DNA from 2 places in the Ruegeria sp. CDSA034 genome. Region 1 is predicted to be linked to the other one. Evidence: riboswitches for the same ligand, from Rfam matches in the RefSeq annotation. Region 1 holds a riboswitch; the other holds the start of a gene.
The links. A riboswitch is a leader RNA that binds a small molecule or an ion and turns the genes downstream of it on or off. The one in region 1 is predicted to bind cobalamin.

Region 1 (3,207 bases):
CCTTAAGTTGCGCGATCAACGCATCCGGAACCTGTTCCACACCACCCTGGACCATAATCACGTCATAGGGCCCATGTTCGGGGGCACCTTGTTCAAGAGGGCCGACATGGACAATCGCATTGTCTGCCTCCGCCTCCATCAGGATAGACTGAGATTCGGCCGCCAGATTTTCATCTTCCTCTACGGCAACAACCAGCTGTGCCATGCGCGCGGCAACAGCGGTCGAATACCCCAAGGCCGGAGCAATATCCAAAACCGACTCGTCGTTGGAGATGTTCAATATGTCCAGCATCTTAGCCAGGGTCCGCGGCTCCAACATGCAGCGCCCGTCACCCAGTTCGATCAATCCCTCGACATAAGCCGCCTCGCGCTGTGCATCCGGCACGAAATTCTCGCGCTTGACGGTCAGCATCGCGTCTATGATGGGAAACTTCGTGACATCAGAAGGACGTATCTGCGTATCGACCATCGTCCGGCGGCGGGCTGCGAAATCTGTCATTGGATCGCTCATCTTGCTCCCTTGGGTGATTGAGTTCTGCCACATCCTTGAAAAACCAGCAACGGCCCAGACACGGAAACTTTCCAATATTCACAAGATACAACGTCGCAACCAAAGACTAAGTTGGCACCCGGCCCTGAAATTTGCGCTCCCCCCTCTGGACGCTCCTGTAGAAAGCTGCTAAAACGCCGGTCACACCACGGCAAGTATTTGATTTTACTTGAAAAGGCGAGTTGGCGGAGTGGTGACGCAGCGGATTGCAAATCCGTGTACACCGGTTCGATTCCGGTACTCGCCTCCATTTAATTTCAAGCATTTAGCTTTCTGCGCTGCTTTCGCAATTTCGGACGCCTAAAGGTCAGTATCAGATGCATGTTGCGATTGCGGGTCCAGCGATTCCATTTACACAACCGCACTACTTGATTGCCAAACCGAGAAGTGCTGAATCATCTGCGACGGCCGGGCTGAATTGCGCCTCGCTGCGTGATCGGATCGCATCGGATGCCGCTGACTGACTTCGGCAAGTCGCTTTTCTGACGTAGCGGGTTTTCAAACCCCAGTCGTGCTTGACAAGCCCCCTGCCCGTGCCGCATGTCGCATGCGTTGGTGTCCATCCTCGGATGGATGAAAAGGGAATGTGCCAGCGATGTCATCGCCAAGTACAGCCGCCCCCGCGACCGTGACCGGAGAGGGTGCCCAAAGCCACTGGCCCAATAGGCCGGGAAGGCGGGACATCCGACAGGGCAAACGCTCTGACATCCGCAAGCCGGGAGACCTGCCAGCACCCGAAGTTGAAACCGGGCGGGGTGTTCCGGTGTCGGGTCCATGTGCAGACGCGTGGCCCGCATGAAACCCCGTCCCCCGTATAAAGGATGAGGGGGATGAGAGACGTGACCGAGACCGCACCAGTCGAGTTGCTGGTCTGCACGACATGCCGCCGTGGGTTACCTATCGAAGATGACGCCCAGCGACCCGGCACTTTGCTGCATAAAGCACTTGAACAGGCTGGCTTGCCTGACGGCGTCGACTTGAAACCGGTAGAGTGTCTGTCGAACTGTGATCAGGGATGCTCGATCGTTTTGCGAGGCGGCCCGTCCCGATGGACCTTCGTTTATGAAAACCTCGACGAGACCGACCATGTCAAGACCATCGTTGAAGGCGTCACCAAGTATCTGGCCGCTGAAGACGGTCTGGTGAAATGGCGCGAACGCCCCGAACATTTCCGCAAAAACTGTGCGGCCCGCATTCCCCCGATTGGAGCCCTGAAATGAGCAACCTTGAAAAACTCCCCGTCACTGTGATCACCGGCTTTCTGGGCTCGGGCAAAACCACGCTTGTCAAACACCTGATGCAGAACCCGCAGGGCAAGCGCCTGGCCGTTATCGTCAACGAGTTTGGCGATGTGGGTGTGGATGGCGATATCCTGAAATCCTGCGCCATTCCGGATTGCCCGGCAGAAAACATCATGGAACTTGCCAATGGCTGCATCTGCTGCACCGTGGCCGATGATTTCATCCCAACCATCGAGGCACTGATGGCGCTGGAGCCGCGCCCCGATCACATCCTGATCGAAACATCCGGCCTCGCCCTGCCCAAACCGCTGCTAAAAGCCTTCGACTGGCCCGATATCCGCTCGAAAATCACCGTCGATGGCGTGATCGCTTTGGCCGATGCCGAGGCCGTCGCTGCAGGTCGTTTCGCCCCTAACGTCGAAGCCGTGGACGCCCAGCGCCTGGCCGATGACTCGATCGACCACGAAACGCCTCTGTCCGAGGTGTTTGAGGACCAGATCTCGTGCGCCGACATCATCCTGCTGACAAAACCCGATCTGGCCGGCCCCGAAGGTGTGGCCAAAGCCAAAGAGATCATCGCGGCCGAGACCCCGCGTCCCCTGCCCGTCGTCGAAGTCGCCGAAGGTGCCGTGGACGTGCGCGTCGTACTTGGGCTGGAAGCCGCGGCCGAGGATGACATGGACGCCCGTCCCAGCCACCATGACGGCCATGACGATCACGAACATGACGATTTCGAAAGCATCATCGTCGACCTGCCCGAACAGACCGACCCCACTGCACTGGTGGCCAATATCGAACGTCTGGCCAATGAGCTGAACATCCTGCGAGTCAAAGGCTATGCCGCCGTTCAGGGCAAACCCATGCGTCTGCTGGTGCAGGCCGTTGGTGCCCGCGTGCGTCATCAGTACGACCGCCCGTGGGAGCCCGGCGAAGAGCGCCGCTCGCGTCTGGTGGTCATTGCCGAGCATGACGACATCAAAGAGGCCGCCATCCGCGATATCCTCGTGGGTGTGACCGAGGCCGCCGAGTAAGCCATGCACGTCGTCTTCCGCGAAAGCCACGGGTTAGAAGAGACCGAAACCCCAACCGATCTGGGCCAGAGCCCGGCGGATCTGGTGGTGCTGTCCTTTTCGGACAGCGACCTTGGCGCTTTCGCGGCAGGATGGCATCGCGGTGGTGGTGCCGAAGGGCGGATGCCGACGATGCGGCTGGCCAATCTGACAGCGTTGAAACACCCGCTGTCGGTCGACACATATGTCGAGCAAACGCTCGAGGGCGCCAAGGGCATTCTGATCCGCCTGATCGGCGGTGTCCCTTACTGGTCCTACGGATTGCAGCAAGTTCTGGCGCTGGCACAGGCCAAGGGCATCGCGCTGGCCGTCCTACCCGCCGACGGGCGCGAGGACACGCGTCTGG
Region 2 (3,207 bases), on a different contig from region 1:
ATGGATGGCATTCTGAACAATGTCGGCCTTGGTTTCGAGATCCGGAGCGATATTCACCGCCGCATCAGTAACCATGATGGGCCGGGACATGCCCGGCACATCCATAACGAACACATGCGACAAGCGTCGCCCGGTCCTCAGGCCGTTTTCGCGGCGAAGAACGGCGCGTAACAAGACATCCGTGTGCAAATGACCCTTCATCAGCATCCGGGCCTTACCTTCAACGACAAGCCCGACCGCGCGTTGGGCAGCCACTTCGTGGTCTCGCGCTTCAATGATTTCAGCTCCGGACAAATCGGCCCCAAGCTGGGCGGCAGCGGCGGTGATTTTGTCCGGATCGCCAACCAAAATCGGAGTAATGATGCCGTTTTCCAACGCGAGTAATGCCCCGCCTAGCGAATTCGGCTCTTCCGGGGCGACGATCGCTGTGGGCATCGGGTCCAAAGGACGTACCCTTTCCAACAAAGCGTCGAAATGCCGGTGACGCTGAACGATCAGTCCCGGCACCTCGACCGAGTCGAAGGTCAAATGCCGCGACGGTGGCGTGACCTGTACGGTACCGCTCAGGATCAATGCGTTATCCCCGACCCGGCGCACCTCGGCGGAACAGGTCAGGTCGCCGTCTTCACGCTTTTCGGTAACAGCCACAAAGGCGGTCAGTTCTTCGCCCGCCATAACCGGAGCATGAAAACTCAGGTCCGCCCGACGTGTTTGCGTACCGGCCCCCGGTAAGATGTTTCCAATGACTGCAGCCACCAGACCCGCGGGCCACAAGGCGGGCGCGACAGCCTCGGGGTGTCCATCTCCATCTCCGTCATAGGCCGCCAGATTCAGCGGGTTGTGGTCACCCGAAGCCGAGGCAAACGCGTACAAGTCGTCCACGGTGCACAATCGGGTGACCTGCGCCTTGTCGCCTACTTTCAATTGAGAATAGGTTCTGTTTTCTTGAATTTTCATCTCGTCCGGCTTTGTTTTTGAATGCGTGTTCGTCGTTTCAAACATTGGATGTGCGGCCCCCCGGAACCAGAACATATCCACCTTTGCCCCTACATTTCTGCGACGCAGCGTAGTCAGATCGTTGGCAAATGACAAATGACCTCTGTGCGTGGGGCGCTGAGTATTATCGCTTGACCCAAAATCGGAACTCGGGCAAGCATCACCGCGATGGTTCCCTGTGGTTCGCCAAGGGATGAAAAGGGAATACGGTGAGGTAGCCAACAAGCGCCAAGTCCGTGACTGCCCCCGCAACTGTAAGCGGTGAGCGACGCCAAATACCCACTGACCCCAAATGGGTCGGGAAGGATGGCCAAGCCACGACCCGCAAGTCAGGAGACCTACCATCCGATGTTCAACCAACCCGGGGCGGGGCGTCCTGGAAGGAGGCTTTATGACACGTCTAAGACGTGATGGCATGATTGGTACCTTCTGTCCGCGCTTGGCAACAGGCGGAGTGGGCCATGTCGATCAGTCCTGATCATTTCCTTCTGATTTGCGAGACCTGCGAGGGTTCTGACCGGGCGGATTCATTGCGCGCTGCGCTTGCAAACAAGCTTCCATCCAGTTTTGACATCCAAAGCGTTTCCTGTATGGCCGGTTGCGGTCGTCCCACAACCGTCGGGTTTCAGGCATTAGACAAAGCGCAGTACCTTTTCGGTGACATCCAATCGGCTGAGGACGTGGATGCTTTGGCCGAATTTGCACATCAATACCATCGCATCGCGGATGGGTGGACCAACGCAACGCAGCGCCCGCCTGCCCTTCTTGAAAAGACTCTGGCGCGCCTGCCGCGGCTAAAAGTGGAGACAAGCGCATGACCTGCGGAGCTTTCCTTGAGGCGCGCGGGCTGGAATTTTACGCCCTGAACGGCGACGTACTGCTGCAAAACGTCAATTTCGAACTGAATGAAGGGGCAACTCTGGCAATTGCGGGCCCAAACGGTGCGGGCAAGACAACGTTGCTGAATCTTTTGTGCGGCGGTGAAGAGATTGTGCTGGGGGACGTTTTGGTAAAGGGGCGCAGTCTTCGGCAGCTTTCGGCGATGGACCGCGCCCGAATGATCGCCGTAGTCAGTCAGCAGGAATCGCCGGACGGGCGTTTGTTTCTGCGCGATTATGTGGCCCTTGGGCAAATCCCGATCCTTGCCGATCGGTCTGCCGCTGAACACGCCTTGGAATTGGACCGAATCCTGAAACTGACCGGACTCGTCGCCCTCGCCGACAAGCGGATGGCCGTGTTATCCGGCGGGGAACGCCAGCGTGCTCATATCGCAAGGGCGCTGGCGCAGAACCCGTCGTTGCTGTTTTTGGATGAGCCGACGAACCATCTGGATCCGGACGCCAAGGGACGCATGCTGTCGCTGGTCGCCGAGCTGGGCATTACGGTGGTCATGATCGTCCATGATCTGGTCATGATCCCGGAATTCGCGACCCATGTCGCGTTGATGAAATCCACGCGCCTGACCGGTTTCGGCCCGGTGCACGAAGTGCTGACACCCGAAAGGGTCCGTGAAACGTTTGGTGTCGATTTTCTTAGCTTTCAGCACGAAGGCCGCATGATCCCGGCACTGGATATCCGAAGAACCACTACCTCAAACTAGGAAAAACAACATGAACAAAACTCTCTGGTGCGCAGCACTGATCAGCGGCATTGCAAGTGCCGCAACAGCGCACGAGATCACCGTCGACAATTGCGGCGAGCCGATGGTGTTTGAAACTCAGCCCGAGCGGCTGGTCGTGCACGACATGAACATGACCGACATGGCCTTTGCGCTGGGTTTGCAGGACAAGATCGTGGGCCTGACGGGCATCACCGGCTGGTACAAAACCAGCCCCGAGTTTGACACCCTGCGCGGCGACATCCCGGAACTTGCGCCTAAGTATCCGACGGTTGAAAATCTGGTCGCTGTCGAACCCGACCTTTTCTTTGCGGGCTGGTACTATGGCATGAAGCCGGGCGGTGACGTGACCCCGGACACGCTTGCGCCGTTTGGCATCAAAACGATGATCCTGACCGAAAGCTGCGTACACCTGGATAAGGATCGCCCCGAAGCCAGTATGGACCTACTGTTCACTGACGTCCTTCGCTTGGGCAAAGTCATGCACGTTGAAGACAAGGCGGAAGAGCTGGTTTCCGGCTGGAAAGAGGAACTGTCCGCGATTGAGACACAGACAGCCGACCTGCCGAAACCCCGCGTTTTCTTGCTGGACG

Region 2: another riboswitch for cobalamin. It lies ahead of AC2FLJ_RS13360 (DUF1636 family protein); the one in region 1 lies ahead of AC2FLJ_RS07075 (DUF1636 family protein).

What each region holds. Positions count from the first base shown of each region.
Region 1 is NZ_JBXWQH010000003.1:64,237-67,443, reverse strand. It holds gene AC2FLJ_RS07085 (protein-L-isoaspartate O-methyltransferase family protein) at 1-499, opposite strand, end outside; tRNA gene AC2FLJ_RS07080 (tRNA-Cys) at 727-800, shown strand; cobalamin riboswitch at 1,087-1,296, shown strand; gene AC2FLJ_RS07075 (DUF1636 family protein) at 1,381-1,770, shown strand; gene cobW (cobalamin biosynthesis protein CobW) at 1,767-2,822, shown strand; gene cobN (cobaltochelatase subunit CobN) at 2,826-3,207, shown strand, end outside.
Region 2 is NZ_JBXWQH010000007.1:94,755-97,961, reverse strand. It holds gene AC2FLJ_RS13365 (bifunctional enoyl-CoA hydratase/phosphate acetyltransferase) at 1-957, opposite strand, end outside; cobalamin riboswitch at 1,151-1,356, shown strand; gene AC2FLJ_RS13360 (DUF1636 family protein) at 1,458-1,814, shown strand; gene AC2FLJ_RS13355 (ABC transporter ATP-binding protein) at 1,811-2,596, shown strand; gene AC2FLJ_RS13350 (ABC transporter substrate-binding protein) at 2,607-3,207, shown strand, end outside.